One region of the Paraglaciecola sp. QJM3NY_14 genome, then DNA from elsewhere that is predicted to be linked to it. Evidence: predicted binding sites of a transcription regulator. Region 1 holds the regulator's gene; each other region holds the start of a gene.

What was found. Region 1 encodes FliA, which starts transcription of late flagellar genes. Its sites were predicted from a motif close to CTAAAGNTNNNNNNNNNNNNGCCGATA; they were not measured.
Region 2: a site for FliA is predicted at 4,713-4,739, ahead of AC0VYA_RS06785 (flagellar protein MotY). Genes of this name have one in related genera too.
Region 3: a site for FliA is predicted at 2,495-2,521, ahead of AC0VYA_RS20445 (DUF5610 domain-containing protein). Genes of this name have one in related genera too.

Annotation. Positions count from the first base shown of each region.
Region 1 is NZ_CM149664.1:3,587,212-3,597,151, reverse strand. Features, by position in the region: gene flhA (flagellar biosynthesis protein FlhA) at 1-876, shown strand, start outside; gene flhF (flagellar biosynthesis protein FlhF) at 911-2,242, shown strand; gene AC0VYA_RS15360 (MinD/ParA family protein) at 2,239-3,105, shown strand; gene AC0VYA_RS15355 (RNA polymerase sigma factor FliA) at 3,102-3,830, shown strand; gene cheY (chemotaxis response regulator CheY) at 3,878-4,261, shown strand; gene AC0VYA_RS15345 (protein phosphatase CheZ) at 4,293-5,036, shown strand; gene AC0VYA_RS15340 (chemotaxis protein CheA) at 5,049-7,313, shown strand; gene AC0VYA_RS15335 (protein-glutamate methylesterase/protein-glutamine glutaminase) at 7,338-8,477, shown strand; gene AC0VYA_RS15330 (ParA family protein) at 8,546-9,325, shown strand; gene AC0VYA_RS15325 (chemotaxis protein CheW) at 9,322-9,940, shown strand, end outside.
Region 2 is NZ_CM149664.1:1,588,115-1,598,054, reverse strand. Features, by position in the region: gene AC0VYA_RS06805 (cellulase family glycosylhydrolase) at 14-1,387, shown strand; gene sugE (quaternary ammonium compound efflux SMR transporter SugE) at 1,809-2,123, shown strand; gene gloA (lactoylglutathione lyase) at 2,227-2,610, shown strand; gene glpQ (glycerophosphodiester phosphodiesterase) at 2,667-3,656, shown strand; gene AC0VYA_RS06785 (flagellar protein MotY) at 3,791-4,654, opposite strand; gene rnt (ribonuclease T) at 4,864-5,499, shown strand; gene AC0VYA_RS06775 (peroxiredoxin) at 5,635-6,240, opposite strand; gene AC0VYA_RS06770 (bacterioferritin-associated ferredoxin) at 6,506-6,700, shown strand; gene AC0VYA_RS06765 (Grx4 family monothiol glutaredoxin) at 6,886-7,215, opposite strand; gene sodB (superoxide dismutase [Fe]) at 7,482-8,063, shown strand; gene AC0VYA_RS06755 (PrkA family serine protein kinase) at 8,396-9,940, shown strand, end outside.
Region 3 is NZ_CM149664.1:4,786,024-4,795,963, forward strand. Features, by position in the region: gene cmoA (carboxy-S-adenosyl-L-methionine synthase CmoA) at 1-45, opposite strand, end outside; gene AC0VYA_RS20440 (LuxR C-terminal-related transcriptional regulator) at 317-955, shown strand; gene AC0VYA_RS20445 (DUF5610 domain-containing protein) at 1,032-2,465, opposite strand; gene trmA (tRNA (uridine(54)-C5)-methyltransferase TrmA) at 2,614-3,711, shown strand; gene fabR (HTH-type transcriptional repressor FabR) at 3,708-4,307, opposite strand; gene AC0VYA_RS20460 (acyl-CoA desaturase) at 4,467-5,594, shown strand; gene AC0VYA_RS20465 (hypothetical protein) at 5,783-6,109, opposite strand; gene AC0VYA_RS20470 (uracil-DNA glycosylase family protein) at 6,288-6,797, shown strand; gene AC0VYA_RS20475 (bifunctional diguanylate cyclase/phosphodiesterase) at 6,801-9,041, opposite strand; gene AC0VYA_RS20480 (TIGR03899 family protein) at 9,219-9,940, shown strand, end outside.

The DNA of each region.
Region 1 (9,940 bases):
GTTCATATTCGCGATAATTTAGATTTAAGTCCTAACAATTACACCATATCCATGTTGGGGGTCTCTGTTGGCGAAGCCGAAATCAGCCACGACGACGAACTGGCGATTAACCCAGGTCAGGTATTTGGCAAATTAGATGGAACCGTTACAAAAGATCCTGCATTTGGCTTAGATGCCGTTTGGATCCGCTCGAACCAACGTGAGCATGCACAAACGTTAGGTTATACCGTTGTGGATAGCGCCACGGTTGTCGCGACTCACCTAAGTCAACTTCTGACTAATAATGCCTATCAACTACTTGGTCATGAAGAGGTTCAGCAATTGCTGGACATGCTTGCCAAGCAAAGCCCTAAATTAGTCGAAGGTTTAGTGCCTGATATTTTGTCACTTAGTACCGTGGTTAAAGTGCTGCAAACGCTATTGTACGAAGGCGTGCCTATCCGTGATTTACGCACCATTGTACAAACCTTGTGTGAGTATGGACCTAAGAGTCAAGATCCTGATGTATTAGTGTCGGCGCTGCGTATCTCGCTTAAGCGCCTAATTATTCAAGAGATCAACGGCGGACAAGCTGAGTTACCAGTCATAACTTTGGCGCCAGAGTTGGAACAGATGTTGCACCAGTCATTACAAGCCGGTGGAGGAGATGGCGCAGGAATAGAACCTGGTTTAGCTGAACGTTTACAAAAGTCACTAAATGATGCTTCTCAACAGCAAGAATTAGCGGGCGAACCTGCCGTGTTACTTACTTCAGGTATGTTGCGCCCCGTGTTATCAAGGTTCTTGAAACACGCAGTACAAGGTTTGCATGTGTTGTCATATCAAGAAATTCCAGATGACAAACAAATTAAAATAGTCAGTGCGGTGGGTCAATAGTCCGTCACCAGATGCAAGTAGCAAGGGGTAAATTGTGAAAATTAGACGCTTTTATGGCAAAGACATGCGCGAAGCTTTGAAACAAGTCAAAGACGAGTTGGGCGATGACGCAGTCATCATGTCTAATAAAAAGCTAAGCAATGGCGTGGAAATTGTCGCTGCATATGACAAAGAGCCAGCTGCAAGCCCTAAGCGCGCCGAGTCCAGTTTGGCTTCTGCACCGAAGCCCAAAGCAGAATCCACTCCTACCCTCAGTGAAATCATCGGTGACAGCGGACCGGATAGTCTTAGAGCATTGCTTGAAAAACAAATTCAAGCAAAAGAGTCAGCTCATCAAGTGAGTCAGCCTGTTGCGCAGCCTGCAAGGCCTCAAAATGTAACAAGTCAGCCGCAACGCCAAACGCAGGCGCAACCAGAAGTACCCAACGTACCGCATCAGCAAGACGCATTAAATGAAATGCGTCAAGAGCTAGCCTCTTTACGTAATGTGCTTCAGTTCCAAGTGGCTGGTCTTTTGCAACAAGACAAAGGACGAAACCATCCTTTACACGGCTATTTAACCAACAAGTTACAAAAGATGGGTATCAGTGAAGCACTGGCCAATGAAGTGGTTTCTTATACCCCGGCAGATACTGATGAGCGTCAAGCTTGGTTGTTTTTATTAAAACTGCTGGCTAATCGCATACAAACTGAAGAAAGTAATTTACTGACCAAAGGCGGCATCGCAGTTTTAATGGGCCCTACTGGGACGGGGAAGACAACGACTGTGGCAAAACTTGCCGCACAAGCTGCGCAAAAATACGGTGCTCAAAACGTCGGCTTGATCACCATTGACAGCTATCGAATCGCTGCTTACGAGCAAATTTCTACCTATGCCAGAATTATTGGTTGCTCGGTGAAAAAAGCGCAGAACGCTGAAGAGTTATCAGATCTGTTATTCCAGTTTAGGAATAAGCGACTTATACTTATTGATACTGCAGGGTTTGGGCAAAGAGATGTTAGACTGATCAAGCAGTTAGAAACGTTGAAGCAGAGTACAACGGCGAATATCAGCAGTTATTTGGTCATGCAAGCCAACAGTCAATATCAAGTTATGCAGCAAACCATTGCTGCTTACAAACAGATTTCTTTACAGGGTTGTATTTTCACCAAAATAGATGAATGCTACAGTCTTGGAGAGGCAATTAGTGCGGCCATCGAGCACAAATTGTCCGTGAGCTTTATTACCGATGGCCAAAAGGTTCCGGAAGACTTGAAAGTGGCAGATGCAAAATTTTTAATAACCAGCGCCGCTAAGCTTTATAAAAAGCACGTATTAATTCATACTAGTGGTAACTCACTAAATAACGCAGCAGTGGCAGTATGATTGAGGACCAAGCGAGTAGCTTAAGAAGAATGAATCAATCTCGATTAATTAAAGTGATCGCCGTTACCGGTGGTAAGGGCGGCGTGGGTAAAACCAACGTCACGTTAAATACCGCGATCTCTATGGCCCAGCAGGGTAAGAGAGTCATGGTATTAGACGCAGATTTAGGCTTAGCCAACGTGGATGTGTTACTTGGCTTACGTGTCGTGAAAAACCTTTCACATGTATTGTCAGGGGAATGCACTCTAGACGAAGTCCTTGTTGAAGGTCCCCACGGGATTAAAATTGCGCCAGCAACCTCTGGCAGTCAGTCAATGACTGAACTCACTCCAACCGAACATGCAGGCTTAATTAGAGCATTCAGTGAGCTGCGCTCGCAGATTGACGTATTAATCGTTGATACTGCGGCGGGTATTTCTGATATGGTTTTAAGCTTCTCACGTGCCTCACAAGATATCTTAGTGGTAGTGTGTGATGAACCCACATCCCTCACAGATGCCTATGCATTGATCAAAATTTTGAATAAAGAGCACGGTGTTTTTCGTTTTAAAATTGTCGCCAACATGGTGCGTAATATGCGAGAAGGACAAGAGTTGTTCAATAAGTTAACAAAAGTCACCGACCGCTTTTTAGACGTGGCCTTAGAACTAGTCGCCACAGTACCGTTTGATGAAAATATTCGTAAGTCGGTTCGTAAGCAAAAAGCGATTGTTGAAGCATATCCAACTTCGCCAGCGGCTATCGCTATTAAAAAGCTAGCTCAACAGGCAGCAGGTTGGCCAGTGCCTTCTCAGCCAGGAGGGCATTTAGAGTTCTTCCTAGAGCAGTTGGTGGCCAAAAAAGCCGTGGGCGATATTCGGTGAACAGTAAAGCCGCTGCGTATCAGCAGTTAGATGACAGAAATGCACTGGTGGAGCGTCATGCTCCATTGGTAAAGCGCATTGCTCATCATCTTATTGCCCGCTTACCCGCCAGCGTATTGGTCGACGATCTCATTCAAGCCGGTATGATTGGTTTACTTGAAGCGTCTCGTAACTTCGATGGCACCAAAGGTGCGAGTTTTGAGACCTTTGCAGGGATTCGAATTCGCGGCTCTATGCTTGACGAGATTCGAAAAGGTGATTGGACACCACGCTCTGTGCATAAAAATGGCCGTGCGATAACGGATGCCATTAATAAAGTTGAGCGTGAGACAGGCCGTGACGCCAGAGATGTAGATATAGCCAAAAAACTTGAAGTGAGCATTGAGCAATATCACCAAATGCTCGGTGAAGTGAATGCAGGTAAAATTATTGGCATGGAAGATTTAGGGGTATCGGAAGATGTGGTGACAACAGAGCAAACTAAAGGCTCTGATACTCCGTTTGAAGATTTGCTCCAAGGCTCTTTTCAAAAAGCCTTAGCCCATGCCATTACAACCTTACCTGAGCGTGAAGCAATTGTATTATCATTGTACTATGACGAAGAATTGAATCTACGTGAAATAGGTGAAGTTCTAGACGTGAGTGAATCACGTGTTAGCCAAATACACAGCCAAGCTATGCTAAAACTAAAAAGTAAAATGCAGACTTGGCGTATTGAAGAATAAACAAATAACATATAAATGTTTTGATTTTGCCTCGAGCGGAGAAAGTTTTGGATAAGAATATGAAAATTTTGGTTGTTGATGATTTCTCGACAATGCGTCGCATTATCAAGAACCTATTGAAAGATCTAGGTTTTACTAATATTCAAGAAGCGGATGATGGCAGTACCGCATTGCCTATGCTTCAACAAGGTGATTTTGATTTTGTAGTGACTGACTGGAACATGCCAGGCATGCAAGGAATTGATTTATTGCGGGCGATCCGTGCTGATGAAAACCTTAAACACACACCAGTGTTAATGGTAACGGCAGAAGCCAAAAAAGAACAAATTGTAGCGGCGGCGCAGGCTGGTGTTAATGGGTATGTTATCAAACCATTTACTGCTGCGACCCTTAAAGAGAAGTTGGCCAAGATATTTGAACGCTTAGGTTAGTCAGGCTTTTCTCAACGATAAGGAAGGCCTTATGACCTCACATCCAGCCCCCATGAAGCTAGAAGATGCAAAGCAATTAGTCGCTTTACTTGAAAGTGGTAATAATCAAGGCGCTCAGCAGCTTCTCGATAGTGTCAATGACACCAATTCTGTCGAACTGTTCGAAGAGGTGGGTAAATTAACTCGCCAACTTCATGATTCTTTGAATAACTTTCAACTCGATGAACGTATTGCTAATTTAGCGAATGAAGAGATCCCTGACGCTAAAACGCGGCTCACGTATGTTATTGAAACCACTGAGCAAGCCGCGAATCGCACGATGGACTTAGTCGATGATTGCATGCCCATTGCCGAAAAGCTCAATTCTGAAATGAACGAAATCATTCCTGAGTGGAAGAAGCTTTTTAATCGTCAGTTAGAGCTGGGCGAATTCAATGCCCTGTGCAGACGCCTCGACACGTTTTTAGAAGAGGGGAAGGACGAGTCTGGAAAATTAAACGCATTATTAACCGAGATGCTACTAGCTCAAGGCTATCAGGACATCACAGGGCAAATTATTCGCCGGGTCATTGAACTAGTTAAAGAAGTAGAAGACAGCCTAGTGCATATGTTAACGATGTTCGGTGGATCAGAGTCAACGGAAATTCCTCATATATCTGATAAACAAGCCGATAGTGTTAAAGCGGAAGGCCCAATTCTCGATGCAGCTAACCGTGATGACGTCGCATCTAATCAAGATGATGTTGATGATTTACTGTCAAGTTTAGGATTTTAGAGGCGTTACAATATGGGGTTTGATGTTGACGAGGAGATCCTTCAGGATTTTTTAGTAGAAGCGGGTGAAATACTAGAGCAGCTTCAAGAACAGCTGGTTGAGTTGGAAAATAATCCGCAAGATTCGGATTTACTGAATGCGATTTTCAGAGGCTACCATACGGTTAAAGGTGGCGCGGGCTTTCTTTCGTTAACCGAATTAGTCGATATTTGTCACGGCGCTGAAAACGTATTCGATGTCATGCGTAATGGCCAACGTTCATTAACGCCGGAGTTAATGGATATTATTCTTCAAGCAACCGACGAAGTCGTCGCCATGTTTGAAGATGTAAAATCGAACAAACCCTTGGTAGCAGCAGAGCAATCGTTATTAGATACATTGCATCGCCTGAGTAAGCCAGAGGCGCAAGACCAAGTTGCTGCGCCTCCAATTATCGAAACGCCAGCAATCGAGGCGCCCAGTGAAGCGGCATCTCAGCCTAAAACAAATTCGGATGACTTTGACGAATCCGAGTTTGAGGCCTTGCTTGATGAACTTCACGGTGAAGGTAATCCCGTTGGAGGAGCATCGCAATCACCATCAAATAAGCCGCCACAATCCACAGAGTCTTCCAGTGGCGCTGATATGAGTAGTGATGGTGACGATATTAGTGACGATGAGTTTGAAGCGTTACTCGATCAGCTTCATGGAGAAGGGCAGTTTGGCGGCTCTCAAGACGCTCCCTCTGAATCGACTAACGCGCCCGTAGCAAGCCCAAATTCTGAATCAGAAGATATCAGTGATGATGAATTCGAAGCGTTACTCGATCAGCTCCATGGTAAAGGGCAAGGGCCTGTTACCAAAAAAGAAGCTAACGGAGAAACAAGTAAAGCGCCAAACACTCCAGTAAAGTCTGCAGTATCTGATAACACGCCGTCGCAATCCGCAAGTGAAAAAGCCACTGATAAAAGTAACGACACTAAGTCGAGTGTGCCCAGCATTGCCTCTAGCCAAGCCAATATACCTGCCAAAAGCCCTGGGGCGGCGGACAAGTCGGCTGTTTCTAAGCGTGAGGAAAAGCGTCCCGCAGCACCACAGCCGGAAACGACGGTTAGGGTGGATACTAAGCGCTTAGACCAAATCATGAATATGGTAGGTGAGTTGGTATTAGTGCGTAACAGGTTGCTTAGTTTAGGTTTATCCGTCAACGACGAAAGTATGTCAAAAGCGATTGCTAATTTAGACGTGGTCACCGGCGATTTGCAAGGCGCCGTGATGAAAACGCGCATGCAGCCCATCAAAAAAGTGTTTGGGCGTTTTCCTCGAGTAGTGCGTGACTTAGCGCGCACCTTGAAGAAAGAAATTACCCTTGAACTAGAGGGTGAAGAAACAGATTTAGACAAAAATTTAGTCGAGGCCCTTGCTGATCCTCTGGTGCATCTAGTACGAAATTCAGTGGATCATGGTATAGAAATGCCAGCGGATCGGGTCGCAGCGGGCAAGCCATCTTTAGGTACGGTAAAGCTATCAGCTTCTCAAGAAGGTGATCATATTTTGCTGAGCATAGTCGATGACGGTAAAGGCATGGACCCTGATAAGCTTAAAGAAATAGCTATTTCTCGAGGCGTATTAGATGCTGATGCCGCGGCTCGAATGACAGATGAAGAAGCATTTAATTTAATTTTCGCTCCGGGGTTCTCGACCAAAACTGAAATATCCGAAGTGTCAGGCCGTGGCGTTGGTATGGACGTGGTGAAAACCAAAATTAACCAGCTAAATGGTACGGTCAATATCGATTCTGTGCTGGGCAAAGGCACCACGCTAGAAATTAAAGTGCCACTGACTTTGGCAATATTACCGACTCTTATGATAGTGGTTGGCGATCAAACCTTCGCACTGCCATTAGGCTCGGTAAATGAAATTATCAACATGGATATGAGTAAAACTAATACAGTTGATGGCCAATTAACAAAAATCGTTCGTTCCAAAGCGATCCCATTATTCTATTTACGCGAGTGGTTAGTACGCAAAAATGCTAAGCCAATCCCGCTAGATCGCGCCAAAGGACACGTTGTTGTCGTGCAAATTGGTACCCAGCAACTCGGTTTTGTGGTTGATGCGCTCATCGGTCAAGAAGAAGTGGTGATTAAGCCATTAGATGAATTGCTACAAGGTACTCCTGGCATGGCTGGCGCAACGATTACCAGTGATGGTGGGATTGCATTGATCCTAGATGTTCCAGGCCTACTAAAGCATTATGCTAAGAAAAAAGCCGATGCCATTCGACAAGCGCGTTAAACACGAGGTTTTTACAAAATACACATGGCATACAAGATATTAGTTGTTGATGATTCGATTTTTTTTAGGCGCCGTGTAAAAGAAATTCTAGAGCAAGACCCCAGTTTACAAGTCATAGGTGAGGCCAGAAATGGTCAAGAAGCAATTGAGATGGTCGCTACGCTTAATCCTGATGTAGTGACTATGGACGTGGAGATGCCTATCATGGATGGGATCACTGCCGTCAAAAGAATAATGGCCCGTAAACCCGTCCCCATCATTATGTTTTCTTCATTGACACTTCAAGGTGCTAAAGCCACCTTGGACGCACTGGACGCAGGCGCAATGGACTTCTTACCCAAGAAGTTCGAAGATATCGCGGCAAATCGTCAAGATGCCGTTGCGCTTTTGCAATCTCGGGTCAAAAGCTTGTGTAGAAAGCAACACGGACTGCGCCCCGCTTCTGTGCGTGTGGCCCCTCCTAAAGCGATTTTGTTTAATAAGCCGGTTAGTCGAAATCCTGCTAAACGCTCAGTGCAAGCGACCAGTAGTGTTCCGTTGGGAGCACCACTTTATCATTCTTCGTCCAGTGGTATTCCGTCGGGTAAAAAGTATCGCTGCTTAGCGATTGGCACGTCCACAGGCGGGCCGGTTGCTCTACAAAAAGTGCTCACAGCTGTCCCAAAGAATTTTCCTTATCCTATCTTTATTGTGCAACACATGCCGGGCTCCTTTACTAAGGCATTTGCAGAGCGACTGAATCAGTTGTCGCAATTGACTGTAAAAGAAGCGATGAACGGTGAAGAAGTTAAAGCAGGCGTCGCGTATTTAGCGCCTGGAGGTCGTCAAATGACCGTTCAGGGCGATAGTCAACGTGTTTCTTTTCGAATTTATGATGCACCAGACAGTGCCGATATACTGTATAAGCCCTGCGTTGATATTACGTTTGCGTCAATTGCGCATGTATATCAAGGCGATGTGTTAGGGGTCATACTCACAGGGATGGGCTCTGACGGAAAACTTGGCGCCAGTAAGCTAAAAAGTAAAGGTGCAAAAATTTGGGTGCAGGATGAGCTAAGCTCAGTAGTATATGGCATGCCACAAGCTGTAATGAATGCAGGTATCGCTGAAAAAGAGTTTTCTATAGATGCGTTTGAAAGCCATATTTTAAAAGAGATGGCGTAGAAACTGACGTATTTTGACACTTTCGATAGAGAGTTAAAAAAACAGCAGGCGACTGAAAGGTATTTATCGTGAAAGTATGGACAGTAGCAAACCAAAAAGGGGGCGTCGGTAAAACTACGACAACAGTCACCCTAGGTGGTTTGCTTGCGCAGCGTGGAGCAAAGGTCGTCCTAATCGATACCGATCCCCATGCGTCCTTAAGTTACTATTTTGGTATTGATTCTGACGAATTATCACGCAGTTTATACGATATCTTTATTCACGAAGGGCCTTTAGACAAAGACGCTGTTTTAGATTGCTTATGCCCAACTAAACTTGACTCGCTGTTCATCTTGCCTGCTAGCATGGCGCTAGCCACATTAGATCGCAAGCTAGGGAATCAAAGTGGCATGGGGTTAACCCTTAAAAAAGCGCTCGGGTTGATCGAAGATGAGTTCGAGTACGCGTTAATTGATTGCCCGCCTGTGTTAGGTGTACTCATGGTCAATGCGTTGGCTGCGTCTACCCGAGTGATTATTCCAGTTCAAACCGAATTTTTAGCGCTCAAGGGGTTAGAGCGAATGCTTGGCTCGTTGCACATTATGCAGCAGTCATTACGTAAGGAGTTTCGCTATACCATAGTGCCGACCATGTTTGATAAACGCGTAAAAGCGGCAATAGGCGCCTATCACACATTACGAGAAACCCATGGTGATAACGTTTGGCAGGGATTAATTCCTATCGATACTAAGTTTAGAGACGCCAGTTCAAACCACGCGTTACCTTCAATTCACGCGCCTAAAGCACGAGGTGTGGTAGCGTACACAAGTTTGTTGCGTCATTTACGTTTGTTAGGGGCTGCGAAATGAATGCTAAACCGCCAGGCAAAAAAAGCGTTATGGAAGAATATTTGTCTTCCTTACTTATCGAAGATGTCGAGCAAGATGGGCCACTCACCGAAGAGATTGAGCAAAACGCGTCGTTGCAGCATGTCAGTCAGTTGCTCGACTCTGCCTCAGTGTTGCATACAGAACTGACTAGTTCAGTCTCCAGTGAAGTTGTGCTTGAGCCTGCAAAAATTGATAGCGATAACGTGCTGGCTAAACGTATCGACGAGCAACCTGCTAGCGATGAAGTATTTGAACACAGTCTAAAGGACGCCGAACTTCCCAGCCACGAACAACACGAGAGCGTGACGGTCAACACGGTAGATACTGACAGTGCCGTTAATAAGCAAAGCCAAAACGCGGATAACCCTGTAGCTAAAGATACAGGTATTTATCATGAAGTATTTCAAGTACTTATATTCGAAGTGGCCGGGTTGTCTCTGGCACTGCCACTGACTGAGCTTGGCGGGATCCACCAGTTAGCTGATGTTACGCCTATTTTTGGTAAACCGAACTGGTTTAAAGGGGTGATGCTTCATCGTGATGAAAAAATGAAAGTTGTCGACACTGCAATGTGGGTTATGCCTGAAAAATGTA
Region 2 (9,940 bases), 2.0 Mb from region 1:
TCAAGGAATTTTAATGAAACACGTGTTACGTACATCCACCAAAGACCGTTTAAAACGCACAAGTTTACCTTTGGCTATCATGTTAGGAGTAGCAATTATGAGTGAGGCCGCTGTACCTCCTCTTAATGTCAGTGGGAATCAAATTGTGACAGATGGCACCCCCGTAAGCTTTGCGGGTAACAGTCTATTTTGGAGTAATACCGGTTGGGGTGGCGAGAAATTCTATACTGCGCAAGCCGTTGCGAATGCAAAATCAGAGTTTGGTGCGAACATAATACGTGCCGCAATAGGCCATGGTGTAAATACGGCCGGTAGCTTAAATTTTGACTGGGACGGTAATATGAGTCGCCTGGACACGGTCGTAAACGCCGCTATTGAGCAAGATATGTATGTCATTATCGACTTTCATAGTCACGAGGCTCATACAGACCAGGCCACTGCAGTGAGGTTTTTCGAAGAAGTCGCGAACAAATATGGTACCTACGACAACGTTATTTATGAAATCTATAATGAGCCATTGCAGATTTCATGGGCCAATGACATTAAGCCTTATGCAGAAACGCTAATCGATAAAATACGTGCGATTGATCCAAATAGCCTGATTGTGGTTGGCACGCCGACTTGGTCTCAAGATGTTGATGTGGCCTCACAAGATCCCATTGATCGGGCGAATATTGCCTATACCCTTCACTTTTACGCTGGCACGCACGGTGCGTCATTGCGCAATAAGGCACAAACGGCTTTAAATAACGGCATAGCACTCTTCGCCACAGAGTGGGGAACTGTCAATGCTGATGGCAATGGCGGCGTAAATGCAAATGAAACCGATGCATGGATGGCTTTTTTCAAAGCAAATAATATTAGCCACGCTAATTGGGCGCTGAACGATAAAGACGAAGGTGCTTCCACTTTTACGCCCGGCGGAAGCTGGAATTCATTGACTGCCTCAGGCACAAAGGTGAAGTCGATTATTAAAGGGTGGAACTCGAGTGTCGTAAATTTAGACAGTGATGGTGATGGAGTAAGTGACAGTGATGATCAATGTGATAACACCCCCACAGGTACAACAGTCGATATTATTGGCTGTGCGATAGCCGATTCCGATGCTGACGGTGTAAGTGATATCACAGACCAGTGCCCCAACACACCACAAGGCACAAATGTAGATGCTACTGGTTGCCCGCAAACAACAGGCAGTGGCATCGATTGCAGTGCAATAAATAGCTACCCTAATTGGGTGCAAGCAGATCATCCCGGTGGCACGAATAACCACAACGACACAGGTGACCAGATGCAATACCAAGGCAATGCTTATGAAGCAAATTGGTACACTAATAGTTTACCAGGTAACGATACATCATGGGTATTGCTAGGTAGCTGCAGTTAAACCATGCTATTGCGCTTAACCGCTTCTGAATATCGTCGTTAGATATTGAGATACAATAAACACGAATAGTGAACGGCAAAAGTACTACCACTATTCGTGTTTCTTTTCTTTGCCCGTCACTAAATGATTAAAGCGGGCTTTTCCTCTAGATCGACGCGCGCTTTTTACACAAGGTGTTACCCAGAAATAGGATGTTTAGTGCGCCACGTTTTGCATCTGTGATTTAGCGACTATTTATTAAGTCACCCACTGTGTTAAAATCTTATCGTCTTTTCGACAATCAAATTTTCACCACCTGTGCGCTGTGCGTGCTTAGAGCGGCTTGTGTTAGCTCAAGGTTGTGATATCAACGAAATGAGGACGACCTCATCCCTCGCGCTTTTCTCTGGGACGACCCAGCTCAAAATGGGTAGGTATAAAAATGAACTGGATTATTTTGATCATTGCAGGGTTATTCGAAGTTGTGTGGGCAATTGGCCTTAAATACAGTGACGGTTTCAGCAAGCTGTGGCCTTCTATATTCACTCTTGTTGCCATGGCCATCAGTTTTGGTTTATTAAGCATAGCCATGAAATCACTCCCAGCGGGAACCGCGTATGCCGTTTGGGTTGTTATCGGCCTGATAGGCACGGCGATTGTTGGTATTGTTATGCTCAACGAGCCGCTTAATTTTTGGCGAATGGTTAGTTTAATCACCATTACGGTTGGCGTCATTGGATTGAAACTAAGCAGTTAATATCTGACTATCCATTTTTTTGTTACGCTTTGTCATATTGTTGAGACAGTTAACTAGTTACAATCAACGACTTAGTCGCACCTCAGGATTGTTAAGGACCATTATGCGCTTTTTGCACACCATGTTGCGTGTCGGTAATTTAGACCGCTCTATCACTTTTTACACTGAACTGCTTGGCATGAAACTGCTACGCAGCAGTGAGAACAAAGATTACCGCTATACGTTAGCGTTTATCGGTTATGGCGACGAAGACAACAACACCGTATTGGAATTAACCCATAACTGGGACGAAGATAGCTACGATTTAGGCACCGCATATGGGCACATCGCCCTTGGGGTGAATGATATATACCAGGTGTGTGAGCAATTAAAAGCCCAAGGAGCCGATGTATATCGAGACGCTGGCCCAGTTAAAGGCGGCAGCACAGTAATTGCATTTGTGCGCGACCCGGACGGTTACGCCATTGAGCTTATTCAAACAACATAATTATACGCAATTACCCACAATTACCCGAATTAGGAATTCGTGACATTGGAGTCAATATGAAGAAAACAATTTTGTCGTTGTCATTGCTTGCGCTGCTGGCGAGCCAAGCCGCTTGGGCTGAACCTTTGGTCATTGCTCATCGTGGTGCTTCGGGGTATCTACCAGAACACACCATGGAGTCCACTACTCTCGCCTTCGCCCTTGGGGCAGACTTTATTGAGCAAGACGTAGTGATAAGCAAAGATGGCGTACCAGTCGTACTGCATGATATTCACTTAGATACAGTGACAAACGTTGCTGATAAATACCCACAGCGAAAACGTGATGACGGGCGTTTCTATGCCCTTGATTTTACCTTAGCAGAATTAAAGTCTTTAGAAGTGCATGAGCGCAGCACAACAGAGGGCAAACAGATTTTCAAAAACCGCTATCAAGGCAACGCTGAATTTACCATTGCGACCTTTGAAGAACAGATTGAGCTGATTAATCAACTTAACCGGCAGTTTGGCAAGAACATTGGTTTTTACCCTGAGATAAAATCCCCTGCTTGGCACCGGGAACAAGGCGTGGATATCAGCAAAATTGTTATGAAAACCCTGCGCAAACATAGCCTTGATGATGCTAGTAAAGCCATTTATGTGCAGTGTTTCGATTATGCTGAGCTGAAACGTTTGCGCCATGAATTGGGCGCAAAAGTAAAATTGATTCAGTTGCTAGGTGAAAATGATTGGGGGGAATCCCCCACTGATTATGATGCTCTGCGCACGTCTGAAAAACTCGAAGAGTTAGCCACAATCGCTCAAGGTATAGGCCCATGGATCCCTCAGTTGGTTGATATGCAGACCCTACAACCCACGGGATTGGTCAAACGCGCACATGATGCAGGGCTTGACGTGCACCCATATACGTTTAGGCAAGACGCGCTGCCAAAAGGCGTAACCAATAAACAAACGCTGGACTTATTGTTTAAACAGCTAAAAGTGGATGGCTTGTTTACTGATTTTACCGACACAGTCGTGACGTATTTAGACCAACAACCCCGCTAAGGATATATTGGTTAGCGCATTGGCGCGCAGCGACGCCATCACTTAGCCAATAGCAAAAAGCCGATTAATTGCATTAATCGGCTTTTTTGATGGCTCTGTCACATCCTGACGTTGTTTGGCAGAAAGTGATCCCGCTAAGGTTTCGCCATGCGGATCACCACACGTCGGTTTTTTGCACGGGACATTTCATTGGTATTCGGGGCAATGTGTCGTCGTTCGCCATGGCCTGTCACTTCGATTCGCTGAGGCGCTACGCCCATGTCGCTAAAGTAATTTTTTATCTCTACCGCACGACTCACCGACAAGGTTTTATTCATGTCTCGACCGCCGTAGCTATCGCTGTAACCGTCGAGCAAAACTAATTCCATATCGCTATCTTCTTTGAGGTATTGACCAATCATATTCAAACGACGCTGGGAGTACTTGGTCAATTCGGTGCTGTTTTTCTGGTAGGCGAGAATGGTGTAGGCAATATCATCAAAACTATAGGGCAGTAGGTTCGATACACATTGTGCGAAATTTTCATAAGGGGCAGCAAAATTGCTGGCATTTAAGCCAACTGAAATCCTGTCACTTTGATTGTACCAGTCTTGATAATATATGGTCGGCCAGAAACCCTTTTCTAATTCCGAGAGCATAGTCCACGCAACTTGCTCTGGCAGATCGCCATTGTATTGCTTACGTATGGTCATATCTGCAATGGCGTGGTGCATTTGCCCTGGCATCCACCGAGGAGGAACAGAATAGACAGATGCCATACCAAACGTTTTAGGCAAACGCAGCATATCAAGCTCAAACTCCATATTCAGTTGCTTAGACGCCATGCTAGTAAACATTGCCTCACCATAGCCTGGTATTTTATGTGCCAAGGTACACTGCAAACGACTTTGCTGGCTTAACTGCCAGTCAGATGTCTCAATTTTTGCCGCGTATTGCCGTAGCCCAGCTGATAGAGAACCGCTTAACGTCAGGGACACTATAAATAAGATAGATTTCATAAGTCTTTTCGTTTGATTAATTCCGCTTCATGAGCAATCACTGCTCCTGTGCATTGGTTATCGACTCCCACGGTAAAAGCTTAACCCTGAATTCACCGCTTGCCCAGTCTACTAAAGATTATAGTTCGCTAGATTATTAAGTATATAGGGTAGCGACGTGTGCAGATAGTTGACATAATCACGCCTTATTTTTATCGCTATAGGTAGCTATGTCAGATCCCCAATTTCTCCTAAAAGACCGATTCAGAGGCTACTTTCCCGTTATCGTAGATGTTGAAACAGCGGGCTTTAATGCGCAAACCGACGCGTTGCTTGAAGTCGCTGCAATTACGACCAAAATGGACGCCGATGGCTTTTTAACCCCAGATAAAACGTTTCATTATCACGTGGTTCCCTTTGAAGGGGCTAACTTAGAAAAAGCGGCGTTAGAGTTCAACGGGATAGATCCTTGGTGCGCCCTGCGGGGAGCATTAGATGAAACAGAAGTCATGAAAGACTTGTGCAAGCAAATTCGCAAAGAGCAAAAGGACGCTGACTGCCAGCGCTCAGTAATGGTGGCGCACAACGCCGCATTCGATTTAGGTTTTATCAATGCCGCTATCGAACGCAGTAAAATTAAGCGTACGCCGTTTCATCCATTCGTATCATTCGATACCACCACGCTATCAGGTTTAGCGTTGGGGCAAACGGTATTAGTCAAAGCATGCCAAGCGGCCAATATTAGTTTCGATCAAAGCGAAGCACATTCAGCCTTATATGACACCCAGAAAACGGCTGAACTCTATTGTTATATTGTTAATAAATGGCAAAGCGCATGTGGTTGGCCTACCCCAGAGCATGACTAAGCCTTATTTCGCAGACACAAAAAAGCCGCTGTTCACATAAGATCACAGCGGCTTTTCTATCACTTCAACTATAACGCATCACGCTAAAGAGTATTAAAGCGGATCAGCGTTGTATTAAAGCGGATCAGCGTTGAATTAAAGCGAATCAGCGTTCTCTGAAAGATAGCTAGCAACACCTTCAGGGCTGTCTACCATACCTTTTTCACCAGCTTGCCAACCGGCTGGGCATACTTCACCATGTTCTTCATGGAAGTTAAGCGCATCAACCATGCGAAGCATGTCGTCAATGTTACGACCTAAAGGAAGATCGTTGACCACTTGGTGACGCACAACGCCTTCTTCGTCGATCAAGAATGAACCACGAAAAGCAACGCCAGCTTCTGGATGCTCAACATCGTATGCTTGACAAATTTCGTGCTTAACATCAGCAACCATAGCGTATTTCACTTTACCGATACCGCCGTCATTGATAGCAGTGTTACGCCATGCGTTATGGGTAAACTGAGAATCAATAGACACACCAATCACTTCTACGCCACGTTTTTTGAACTCATCGTAACGCTTATCAAAAGCGATCAATTCAGATGGGCAAACAAAAGTGAAATCAAGAGGGTAGAAAAACAATACTGCTTTTTGACCTTTGATTGCTTCGCTTAGGGTGAAGTTTTCAACGATATCGCCATTTCCTAATACAGCTGCGGCGGTAAAATCTGGGGCTGGGCGACTAACTAGTACACTCATTTTTGATCTCCATTCTTTGGGTTTAAAATATGCTGGCGCATAGTGTAACGACTATTAACGGGTTATCACACTCTTTTACGAACCAATAATGTAGGTATGGTTTGGTAAAAACCAAGTGGCGAGTCAGATTTTACGGCCCCTCACCTCACACTATCAAGTAGAAATCAATCTAGACTATTTAATGTACAAATTGACAAAAGAAATACTTGAAAGTACTGCAAACAACAATTATTATCATTTACATCAATATTCAGTAAGGTTAATTATGTACGTTTGTTTGTGTCACGGCATTACCGACAAAGCTATTAAACAGGCCGTTCGCGAAGACGGTGTGGGCAATATGCGCCAGTTACGTGAAGCGCTTGGCGTGGGTGATCAGTGCGGCAAATGTGTGCGTATGGCGCAAAGCATCGTTGACAACACGATTATTGATGAATCTCTATTTAAAGAAGTGTGTTAACCCAACCTAGCGGAGTCAACACTCGCTAGGAACACCAAAAAATCAGTGCCTTTTTAGCGTTCATTAGTATTATGACGCAGGGAACAAGACACAAATAAAAAAAGAGTCCTACAGGACTCTTTTTTTATGGATGATTAACTGCTCTAAACGCAGCCAATCGACGTCGTTTAGAGCAACTGCCTTTGTTACTTATCAGCGCGTTTTTCAGCGCTTTCTTTAACGATTGTTTGCAATTCGCCCTGCTGAACCATTTCCATGATGATGTCACAACCACCAATAAGCTCACCGTCGATCCACAACTGTGGAAAAGTAGGCCAGTCAGCGTATTTTGGCAATTCTGAACGAATGTCAGGGTTTTGCAGAATATCAACGTAAGCAAACTCTTCGCCACAAGACATCAACGCCTGTGATGCCTGAGCTGAAAAGCCACAGTTAGGCAATTTAGGCGACCCTTTCATATAAAGAAGAATGGGGTTTTCACTGATTTGTTGCTGAATTTTTTCAACTGTTTCCATAAATATTCTCACTCAAAATTTTATTAACGCTAGTAATGCGGTCAAGTTTACCGTTTTCAAGGCAATATACCAATGCTCCCTTGTGATCTTTATTGGTTTCAAATTATTATCAAGCTTACCCCTTGTAATGTACCTTAAGCGCCCTAAGATCGGTGACTGGGTTTCAGGATAACTTTGGACAAACCGTTTTATATTCGTGTATAAAACATTAGCGTTTACACAAGGTTAGACACACGATTTTTGTTAACTTTAAATGGAGAATTATCATGGCTTTCGAACTACCAGCTCTTCCGTATGAAAAAAATGCTTTAGAACCACATATCTCAGCTGAAACGTTGGAATATCACTACGGCAAGCATCACGCGACTTATGTTACTAAGCTAAACGGCTTGGTTGAAGGTACTGATATGGCGAATAAAGATCTTGAAGAGATCGTTAAATCGTCAGAAGGCGGAGTTTTCAATAACGCTGCTCAAATCTGGAACCACACGTTCTACTGGAACAGCCTAAGCCCTAATGGCGGCGGCGAGCCAACTGGCGCCCTTGCTGATGCAATCAATGCTAAATGGGGTTCTTTCGCAGACTTCAAAGCCGCATTAAACGACAAAGCAGTTAACAACTTCGGTTCAAGCTGGACTTGGCTTGTAAAAACTGCTGATGGCAGCCTAGACATCGTTAACACTAGCAACGCAGGCACCCCGTTAACGGATGCAAGTGTTACCCCTCTACTAACAGTAGATTTATGGGAACATGCTTACTACATCGATTATCGTAATGCTCGTCCTAAGTACCTTGAAGGTTTTTGGGCACTAGCAAACTGGGATTTCGCAGCGAGCAACTTCGCTTAAGCGATCCTGATCTGATTAACGTAATCAGAAGATGATTTAAAAGCCTCGATAAATCGAGGCTTTTTTGTATCTGATGTCTTCCCGCTTGTGCCAATAATCATCCTGCACTTTATCAGTAGCATTCTTTAAAATTTGCCAATAATAGGCGCCTGTTCATACTCCATTCAGTCTTGCCTACTTTGCGCTTCTTTTGCGCCAACTTCGTTAGTGCTTAAAAATCAGTTTTTAGCATTCTCTAGAAAATATTGTTCTAAATCTGAAACATACAAATGCCAATAAGGGTCTAATCTTACCAGTGAAGCCAGAAAATTTTCTATATGTGAGGTCGAGTTATGGGAATTTTAGAGCAATATCAGACACGGTACGAAGCCCGTAAAGAAGAAGAATTAACCATCGACGAATTCTTAGAAATCTGTAAAACAGATGATTCAGCATACGCCAATGCAGCAGAACGTCTTCTTAAAGCAATCGGTGAACCAGAAATGGTCGACACCGCCAAAGATGCCACCTTAAGCCGTATTTTTTCTAACCGAATCATCGCTCGTTACCCAGCGTTTGACGGATTTTATGGCATGGAAGAATCAATAGAACAAATCGTGTCTTACCTTCGGCATGCTTCTCAGGGGCTGGAAGAAAAGAAACAAGTGTTATACCTGCTTGGCCCTGTCGGTGGTGGCAAGTCTTCTTTAGCAGAGAAGCTAAAAGAACTGATGCAGCAACAGCCCATTTACGTACTCAAAGACTCCCCGGTGAACGACCACCCCCTTAGTTTGTTTGATTCGAATGAAGACGGCTCATTGCTGCTTAACGAGTATGGTATTCCACATCGCTACCTAAGAACCGTCATGTCACCATGGGCACGTAAACGCTTACATGAATACAACGGGGACATCCGAAAGTTTAAGGTGGTCAAGTTACACCCTTCAATACTCGATCAGATTGCGGTTGCTAAAACCGAGCCCGGTGATGAGAACAACCAAGACATCTCCGCCTTAGTCGGCAAAGTGGATATCAGACGTTTAGAGCACTTTGCCCAGAATGACCCTGATGCCTACAGCTATTCAGGAGCATTGTGCCGCGCAAACCAGGGCCTAATGGAGTTTGTGGAGATGTTTAAGGCGCCTATAAAAGTGCTTCACCCCTTGTTAACCGCCACTCAGGAAGGTAATTATAATTCCACCGAAGGTTTGTCTGCCCTGCCTTTTGAAGGCGTAATATTGGCCCACTCAAATGAGTCAGAGTGGCAAACCTTTCGCAATAACAAGAACAATGAAGCCTTTCTTGATCGTGTATTTATTGTCAATGTGCCATATTGCTTGCGCGTATCAGAAGAAATGCAGATTTATCGCAAACTCATCGATAACAGTGAACTATCCGGCGCCCCATGTGCCCCAGACACGCTAGAAACCCTAGCCCAGTTCAGTGTGTTATCTCGTTTGAAAGAGCCTGAAAACTCGAGCATTTATTCAAAAATGCGGGTGTACGACGGTGAAAGCTTGAAAGACACGGATCCTAAGGCCAAGTCCTATCAAGAGTACCGAGATTACGCAGGTGTGGACGAGGGCATGCAAGGTCTATCGACCCGCTTTGCATTCAAAATATTGTCTCGCGTCTTTAATTTTGATCCACAGGAATTGGCCGCCAACCCAGTGCATTTATTTTATGTACTCGAGCGCCAGATTGAACGTGAGCAATTCGCCACCGAAATTGCTGATAAATACAAAGAGCATTTAAAAGGTTATCTGATCCCCAAATACGTGGAATTTATTGGTAAAGAGATCCAAACCGCGTATTTAGAATCCTATTCTGAATACGGTCAAAATCTGTTTGACCGTTATGTCATTTATGCGGATTTTTGGATCCAAGATCAGGAATAT
Region 3 (9,940 bases), 1.2 Mb from region 1:
TACCTGTTGAGGTTGTGAATAAATGGCGTCTTTGCTTGATTGCATGTAATTGATAATGATTGTGGAAAATTAGCGTAATTCTACCCGCAGCCACTAAACCACGCAATTCTCTTGTCTATTTGCACCATGGATTAAGAGGATCGTAAAAATTTTTCTGATATAAACAAACTGCATGAGGTATTTGTTACATCATACTTACGCCTTCTGATAGAATGTGTCACATAAATTGCAGGGAAGTTAATTAATCCCTTCATTAATCAAGACTAAAGTATTAGTCTTGTTACTTAATATTGAATTATTTATTGAAGGCAAATAAATGGCAAAGTTTTTAATTGCAGATGATCATCCGCTATTTCGCGAAGCTTTAGTGGGTGCACTAAGTCCACTGTTTGAAGATATTGAGATTTTGCAATCCGACTCGCTCGACTCTACATTAATGACGCTCCATGAAAACCCAGATATCGATTTAATATTACTCGATCTGCACATGCCTGGATGTGAGAATTTCTATGGTTTAATTCGAGTCACTCAGGATTATCCTGAAATTCCTGTCGCAGTAGTCTCGGCTAGTGACTCTATTGAAGTTGTTTCGTACGTGATGAGCTTCGGCGCAAAAGGGTTTGTACCTAAGTCCAGCCCTACTTTGATGATTGCTGATGCCTTGAAAACAATCATGAGCGGTGAAATTTGGTTAACTGAAGAGTTAAAAGCACAGATTGCCCAAATTGACGGTGAAGAACTCAACTTAGCGCAACGAATTGCAGAATTAACGCCTAAGCAATTTCAGGTGTTAAAGCTAATCCATGATGGTTTATTAAATAAACAAATTGCTCACGAATTAAATGTCACTGAAGCGACCGTTAAAGCGCATATCAGTGCAGTATTTAGAAAGCTAGAAGTTAATACTCGAACTCAAGCAGTATTGCTGCTTAAAAAGTTAAATTTAGAAGATTAGTCCCCACCTCTAAATAACGTTAGTCACCTTTAGTGACTAACGTTATCTTGTTCCGAACTTTTATCGCTCCAGCGAGTTATTCACTCTGGTTAGTTCCTGAGAAGTTTAACGGTAAACCATTCAATAGCTTTTGATTAAAACTATGAAAACGTTGAATTGCAGAAATTAAATCTGGTGTGTGAACATCGCCCATTTGATTAATCAATCCATTAATCAAATCGTCATACTGTTCACCGCTTTCAAGCTTTTGCCTCGATTGCTCAAAAACATCCAACATTTTATCTAGATAATGCGCGACCGGTTTAACCGTCTTATTAGGGTCTCCTCTAGGGTCATCTTCACTGAAATGAGAAACCGATTCATACGCCTGAATAGATTGGGTTTGCTCTTGTCTAGTTAATTGTAAAGCAAAACCGGTTAGCTCTTTTTCATCATATCCCAGCTTTAATGCTTGATTGAATGCTGACTCAATATCACCGTTGAAGAATTCATCAGCTAAATCGCTGGCGTCAGCAACCAATGTACCTATCGCCTTTAATTCGTCTTCGTCTAACTCCCCCTGCACAGTGAAAGACAGTGCATTACTGCTAATGTGCTCATAGCGTTGCGTTGAGGTGACTTTAGCTGTCACGTTGTTACTTGCATCATCGCTTTCTTGTAGTGAAGATTGCGTTACGCCCATTTGCTCAGCGCTATCAAGGCTCGGCTCATCAGCCACGTCGTTTTCGGCTATATCTTGTGCATTGTTTACCGATTGAGGTTTCGATGGCTCTACTGGCTGCTGAAACACTTGTTCTTCTTCAACTTTTACCAGCGACTTTTGGTTTAACTCAAAGCTTTCCAAGTCTTCAAAGCGAATGTTAACTTCGTCACCATCCAACGTACGAATACGTAACTCACCCGTGTCACGGCGTTGATAGTTCACTTGATTCTCCAACGAAACGTTAGACGTGCCGACATCGCTCGCTTCTTGAGTTTCTGAGAAAATCGAATCTCTTAGCTTTTGCAATCCCGTATCTATTAATTCTTGGCTTCGGCTAATCCCATTTTTGATGTCATCATTCATCACTCCGACGAGATCTTTTTCAGCCATGCCAATGCCTTTTAATACCCCCGAACGAGCTTGCTCAAAAAGAGCATTCAAAGCATCGTCGTCAGCGCCTTTTCCTTGAGCATTTTTGATTGCACCACCTACAAAATTCAACACATTGCGAGCGACCTCTTCAAAGTCGAATAAACTTTTATTCGTCTCTTCCTCGTCAGCTTGCTGGGGTACTCTAAGCTGAAGTTTGCTTGCCCCAACCGATACACTGTGGTTCATGGAATTAGTTAATACTTGGCCTGCAAAAAAACTATGAGATGATAATGCGCCGCTCAAGGACGCCTTATCACCCGCCAGTGTGCTTGCTTGCTCAAGACCTGAATCACGCAATTGGTTCTGAAAGCTATTTGCCTCCCCCAAGTGCGCCGGCTTTTCACGCATGAAAGCCTTAATTTCATTAATATTCATTTGTGCCACCTCACTTTCCTCAACTAGGTTATCGGCCGCATGCTGGCTAAATTTAGTACAATTCATCGCAATCAAAAACTAATATTGCACAAGCGCTGAAAACACTTACAATCCCGCGCTCGTTAATAACATCATCTGGAGAATTGCCGTGCGCCCAACCGAAATTAACCCTGCGGACTATGAACAACAACTCGCTCAAAAAGTTAATAGCGTGCAACAGGCTTTCAAAACATTTTCGATGCCAGCATTAGAGGCGTTTTCATCAGCACCTCTGAATTATAGGATGCGTGCGGAATTCAGGATGTGGCACGACGGAGATAACTTAGATCATGTCATGTTTGACCAATCAACAAAGCAAAAGTATGCAGTAAATCAGTTTCCCCCTGCCAGTATCGTTATCAATGAAGTGATGATGAAGTTATTATCATTAGTAAAAAAGAACGAAGTATTACGTAGAAAGTTATTCCAAATCGATTATCTGAGTACCCTAACCAATGAAATATTAGTCACCTTGGTGTATCACAAACCTTTAGAAGATGAGTGGCTAAAAGAAGCAAAAGCATTGCGCGCATTGTTAAGAGATGAATTTAAAATCGACATAATTGGCCGCGCGAAAAAGCAAAAAGTGCTGTTAGACAAAGATTATGTGCTAGAAACGCTACCAGTGAATGATCGACTGTATACGTTTAAACAAATTGAAAATAGCTTCACGCAACCAAATGCTGGGGTAAACAGCAAAATGCTTGAGTGGGCGTTAGATGTTACTCAAGATTGCCAAGGCGATTTACTCGAATTGTATTGTGGTGCAGGGAATTTCAGTCTTCCTCTGGCACAAAATTTTCGACAAGTATTAGCAACCGAAATATCTAAATCTTCGGTTGCTGCTGCGCAAGATAATATCCGTTTAAACAACATAGAAAACGTGACGATCTTAAGGATGTCGAGCGAAGAATTTGTGCAAGCACTAAACAATGAACGCAGCTTTAGGCGTTTAGAAGGTATCAATTTGCAGGATTACGATTGCCAAACAGTCTTAGTGGATCCCCCACGCTCTGGCCTTGATGATGACACGCTAGACATGATCAAAGCGTATCAAAACATTGTGTATATTTCGTGTAATCCTGAGACACTCAATAATAATTTGGCAGTATTGAGCGAAACACATAATGTAGTTCGATTTGCTCTTTTTGATCAATTTCCATATACACATCATGTGGAATCAGGAGTTTACTTGCAAAAGCGCTAAACGCCGGCGGCCTCTTTCGCCCCATTAGCGATAAATCGCAACTGCAACTTAACGCGCTGAGCCAACACTGCTTGTTGTTCAGCGCCTGAATCCAACGCTTCTGCGCCCGCACTAAAAACAAGTTTAACCATAGCTTCTGCTTGTAAGTTCGCATACTGATAGGGCAACCCTGTTGTGCTCATAGTGTAATCTGTTAGCTCAACAATAAAGTGCTGAATTTCCCGTAATACAGCGGCACGAAATGCCAAAGACGTTCCGGTATGCTCACGAAGCAGCAACCGGAAAACATTGCTATGGGCGCAAATGAACTCCATAAACGTATCCACCGACGTGTTTATCACTCCCCCACCTGAGGCAATCCGCAATCGAGCCTGACGCATCAACTGCCTTAAGTTTAAGCCAGCTTCATCGACTAATGTTAAACCAAGCTCGTCAATGTCTTTGAAATGTCGATAAAATGAGGTCGGTGCGATGCCAGCGGCGCGAGCTACTTCACGCAAGCTGATACTAGACAAACTTCTTTGCTCGTCCAGTAAACTAAAAGCTGCATCTATAATGGTTCGTCTCGTCTTAAGCTTTTGTTCTTGACGACTCACGTTACGCCCCTTTTGAATATTAATTCCTTTATATTATCCATATTTAACGCGAATCAGCACGAAGTAATAAGGTTCAATACAAGAAATAGCTTGCTAAATACGCGTTTGCTAGATAAATTAGCGTACAAGTGTAAGCTGAATAAAGTACTGCTTTTTGTAATGGAAAAACCCCGTTTAATTCTCACTAATGTTTTAGTCTTTGTGATTACTGGACTAGTCGCACTCCTTCTTGTGCCTTACGTTGCTCTAACCCAAGGGTTTGATGGCGCAGAGATCGCTGCGTGTATTATTCTTATTTACTTCTCAGGGATGTCTATCACCGCTGGGTACCACAGGCTGTGGGCGCATAAAGCCTATGAAGCGAATACCTTTGTCAGAGTCGTACTGGCTATTGGCGGAGCAATGGCCCTTCAAAACAGCATATTACATTGGGTTTCTGATCACAGGATCCACCACAGGCATGTGGACGACAACGATAAAGACCCGTATTCGGCCAAGCGTGGCTTTTGGTATTCACACATGGGTTGGATGCTTCGCGAATATCAGATACACCGCTATTCTGATTATAGTAATTGTAAAGACCTTCAAAAAGACAAGGTCGTTGTATGGCAGCATAAGTACTACCTTCCCATCATGCTTATTTCTAACTTTGGCATTCCAATGGCATTAGGTTGGTTGAATGGTGATGTGCTTGGTATGGTGTTGCTTGCTGGTTTTTTCCGCCTAGTGGTTGTCCATCATGTGACGTTTTTTATTAATTCTCTTGCCCATATTTGGGGACGTCAACCTTATACAGATAAAAATACAGCCCGCGATAATGACATTTTAGCTTTTTTCACTTTTGGTGAGGGGTACCATAATTACCACCACATATTTGAATATGATTACCGCAATGGCATTAAATGGTGGCAGTTTGATCCAACTAAATGGCTAATACGAGGGCTGTCGTTTATAGGCTGGACCAAAAACTTACGCCGCTGCCCAGAAGAACGCATTGAGAAAGCGAAGATGGCGATGCAATTGCAGCGCGCACAGCAGAAGTTATCTGTGCTTCCAAATGCCGATGAGATATTACATAGTTTACAGCAGGAATATGATGCAATCTTGCATAAAATGGGCGAAATGTACGCCACTAAAAAACGCTTAATGGAAATTCGCAAACATAAATTGAAGCGTAATTACGAGAAACTAGAACTAGATTTTAAATACCGCGAACTCAAATACAATTTAGAGTTACGAAAGCAAAAATGGCTGCAGCTGTATCAAGTAAAATACCAAATGGCTTAGTATTCTAAAGCTCCCACAAGGGGGCTTTTTTGTATGATAGATAAAGTGGTTTCATAAGAAGTGAAATAACTGAAGTATTAAAAATTGACTTAGCCAAACAGTAAGTTAAGGGCTAAAAATAACCGTTCAATGTGAGCTTATCCCTACATTGAACGATTCAGGTATTTGGTTAACCTAGCACAGCCTTATTACTCAGCGACGTTGAGCACTAATAACTCTGACTCAGCTAATGCATCTTTGTGGGCAATGACATTGATACGCATGTCTTTTTCAAAAAATTGGATTGTCGCGATTGCATTGGCATCTTGCACTTGCGTTTTTTGAGTGATGTCTGACTGCATTTCACGAAACTTAACATTTTGTTGAATTTTGCTAGCGATACATGAACCGTCAATAGCAAATGTGGTAGATTCCATGCAGTCAAATAATCTGTTGTTCTGAGTTTCAGCTTGTGCTGATGCCGCACCGAATGCGCTTAAAATGCCGACAATGATAAATGATTTGATTCTTAACATAATGATTTCCTCGATAAATCGCTTAACAAAGCGCTAAGCATCGCAATCCAACGTGGAAACAAATCGACTCTCAAACCACAGGATTATGACAATAATATGACAGAACTGTATTTTTTGGAAGGAAAATTAAATCACCGACTTTGACGACGCTAAAAAATGCCAAGTATGTAAAGCACATTTGCCCCTGAGTCCTCGCCCAATCATTCAAGGAAATCAGCGCTCAAAGATACTTATCGTAGGTCAGGCTCCTGGTATCAAAGCACACGAAACGAACAAGCCTTGGAATGATGCTTCGGGCGAACGCTTGAGGAAATGGCTGAATCTAGACGTTCAGCAGTTTTACAATCCAGACAATATTGCAATTCTGCCGATGGCATTTTGTTATCCTGGAAAAGCGTCAAGTGGTGACAAGCCGCCGCGTAAAGAATGCGCGCCCCTTTGGCATGAGCGCCTCATAAACTCCATGCAAATCAAACATGTTTTATTGATTGGTCAATATGCTCAAAACTATTACTTACAGGATAAGCGATCGTTGACGGAGAGAGTAAAAGATTGGCAGGCGTACCAACCAAGGTTTTTCGTTTTGCCCCATCCGTCTCCACGGAATAACATATGGTTGAAGAAAAACCCTTGGTTTGAGCAGCAAGTAGTATCAGCGATGCAGCATGCCATCGCTAAGATTATCTAGTATCTACAGGGATTGGCCTCTTTTGCGTTGCCCCATAAATGTCAGCAATTCACTAAAAGGCATTGGTTTAGCATACATAAAGCCTTGGGCTTCATCACAACCAAGCTTGAGTAAATAGTTGGCTTGCTCTGGCTTTTCAATACCTTCAGCAATCGTCCTCAGACCGAGTTTTGTCCCAAGTGTGACGATGGTTTCAGCAATAAAGGCCGATTTGTTGGGGCTTATTTCACTAACAAACGCTCGGTCAACTTTCAAGCGATCAAGCGGTAGCTGTTGTAAATAACTCATTGACGAAAAGCCTGTACCAAAATCATCAAGGGCTACCTTAACGCCAAACTCTTTGAGTTCATTCAGTGCTTCAACCACCAATTGGGGTTCATCCATCACAATGCTTTCAGTGATTTCTAACTCTATGTAATCAGGCTCTAAATCATTGTTTATAATTGCTTTTTTAACCAAGTTTATAAACGCAGGATCACGAAATTGAGGCATAGATATATTGACTGCCATGCGCAAGCCTTTGAATCCTGCTTCTGTTAGCAAACGCAGCTTTTCACATGACTCTTGCATAACCCACGCACCAATATCTATGATTAAGCCCGAGTATTCTGCCAGTGGTACAAATACCGCGGGAGAGACGAATCCCCCATCAGAAGAAGGCCAACGAAGTAGCGCTTCCATACCAATGATGTCTTGAGTCACTAAGTCAATTTGCGGCTGATACCACAATTGCAATTTTCGCTCAGCGAAGTCTGTACGCAACTGACGGATCATCTCTAAGCGCCACGTCGTTTGCTCTTCCATTTCTGGGGCATAATACTCAAAATTCGTTTTTAGACTTTTTTTCGACCTATTTAACGCTATGTTGGCGTGCTTGAGTATATTGATACCCGTATTTTTTTTACCATTAAACCGACAAAAGCCAAATGCCGCGCTCAGCGGTAGCATATGGTCGCCAGCTTCAAATGCATTATTAAACAACCCCTGAAGCGCAGCAGGATTGACTTCTCGCTCTGTACCGACAACGGCGAATACGTCCGAGCCGATTCGCCCCAGCGCTGCCGCTGTCGGAAAAGTGGATTCAATACGTTGAGCTAAGGCCAATAAGGTGTCGTTACCAGTATCCTGGCCTAGACCGTCATTGATATCGGCGAAATGATTAATATCAATCAAAGCAACTACATCATTAGCGTGCTCTGAATCATTACTGATATCGTCTAGGCGGTTAATAAATTCGATTCTATTTGGCAGCTTGGTTAGCCAATCTTTAAACGCGGCAGTGTGTAGTTGATGGAATAAATTAACATTTTCGTAACCCACTGAAATGCTTGCTAAAAATACCTCGATCAGCTGCTCATAGGCTTCCGATATTTGTCGACCAATTTTTAAGAACACAGCTGCATCATATTCAGAGCTTTTCAAATAAAGCACGGTAAAGTTATCGCCGTATATGTGATGCTGTTGTTGAAGGCACTGATTAACCGATTGCACTATCTTTTCATCGTGCAGGTTATCAATTTTTTTATTGATATAACTTGCGAACTCTCCTGCAGCACCCAATACATAGACCGCATTTTCATCTTTATCGATAACGGATCCAGCTCTGGCACATACAACCCCTGAGGAGTCCAAACCAATAAGCGAGCTTATTTGGGTCACCACACCTTCACAAAATCGATTGACTGAGTGCTCTTCGAGTAAATTTGCGGCCGAATGGATGATTTTTTCTAAACCAATACGACTTTGATTGATCGTTAGAATCTGTTGATATGAACGTAACGAGGCAATAATGGTTGTGACAAGTTTGCTACGCGTTAACTCTGTTTTCGTCTTGTAGTCATTGATGTCGTATTCTTTGATTACACTTTCTTCAGGAGCATAACCCGGTTGCCCTGTACGCAAAATGATTCTGGGCTCTGTCAACTTCAGTTCATTTCGCATAGTTTGGGCCACTTGCAGGCCTGCGTCGTCCGTTTCCATAACGACATCAAGCAAAATAATCGCTAAAGTAGAGCCTAGAGACTGTATAATCTCAAGGGCTTCTGCCTTGGAATAGGCGTGATAAAAGGTCAAGTTTCGGTCATTAAGCACTAAATCAGAAAGGGCCAACCGTGTTACCGAGTGGATTTCCTCATCGTCATCAACCACCAATATATTCCAGCTTCCTGCGAATTCAGTGTTGTCAGCCGTGTTCTCCTCAGAGAGAAAAATCAGCTCATCATTCTCATATTCCATTGGACACATTTAATTTACATTTCTCTTGAGTTTACCTGACCACTACAGCAGTATTTCTTAAGTTTAGCTAAATCCTGACTAAATCAAAATTAGTTCGCTCAATATATTACCAGACGCCATGCTACTAGGAACAAGCATACTATGGTAAATAATATTTACTAGATAAGATATTTGTATAAATACCCTATGAAAATAGACAACCAACATACACCGTCCCCGGCGCCCATTGAAAAGGTCAAAAGTAAGCCCTCGACTCAGGTGAACCCTAACGCTGAGACCCCAGACAAGGGGCCTCAAGATGTTAAGGGCACTGCGGCACGGATGACACAATGGTTTGCACAAATTGGTGTATCCCTGCCTTATCAAGGTATGCGTGCCAATAGCATAGAAACCAGAGTACAAAGGCGGCAGAAAATAGCAGCCCAACGTAAGCTAAGTAATATAGAAAGTGTGCTCGAAAAGGCGCTAAAATACTGTATTGAGGAAGGGGAGAATGAGCGTCTCGACCCCGATTGGTTTTATAACTTTGCCAATATGGCAGAGGAAATACATTCGCCGGCCATGCAGGAATTATGGGGAAAAATTTTTGCAGTAGAAACAAACCGCCCAGGCAGTTTCTCGCTTCGCACACTGCTCATTTTAAAACAATTAACACAAAAAGATGCCCAGACATTTCGCCGCGCAGTCGCTTTGTCGAGTAGACGAAAAGGTGACACAACACCTAAATTACTCACAGGGTTTTATCAGCAGCCTTCCATACTCGCTATGTTTAGGTTGCGCAAAGAGCAACAACTCAATCTTGCGACCTTTGGCCTTAGCTATCCCGATTTGCTCTCTTTGATGGATTTAGGGCTGATACACCAAACTGAAATAGAATCAGGTGAATGGCCAGTTAATTCAGTGGTGGA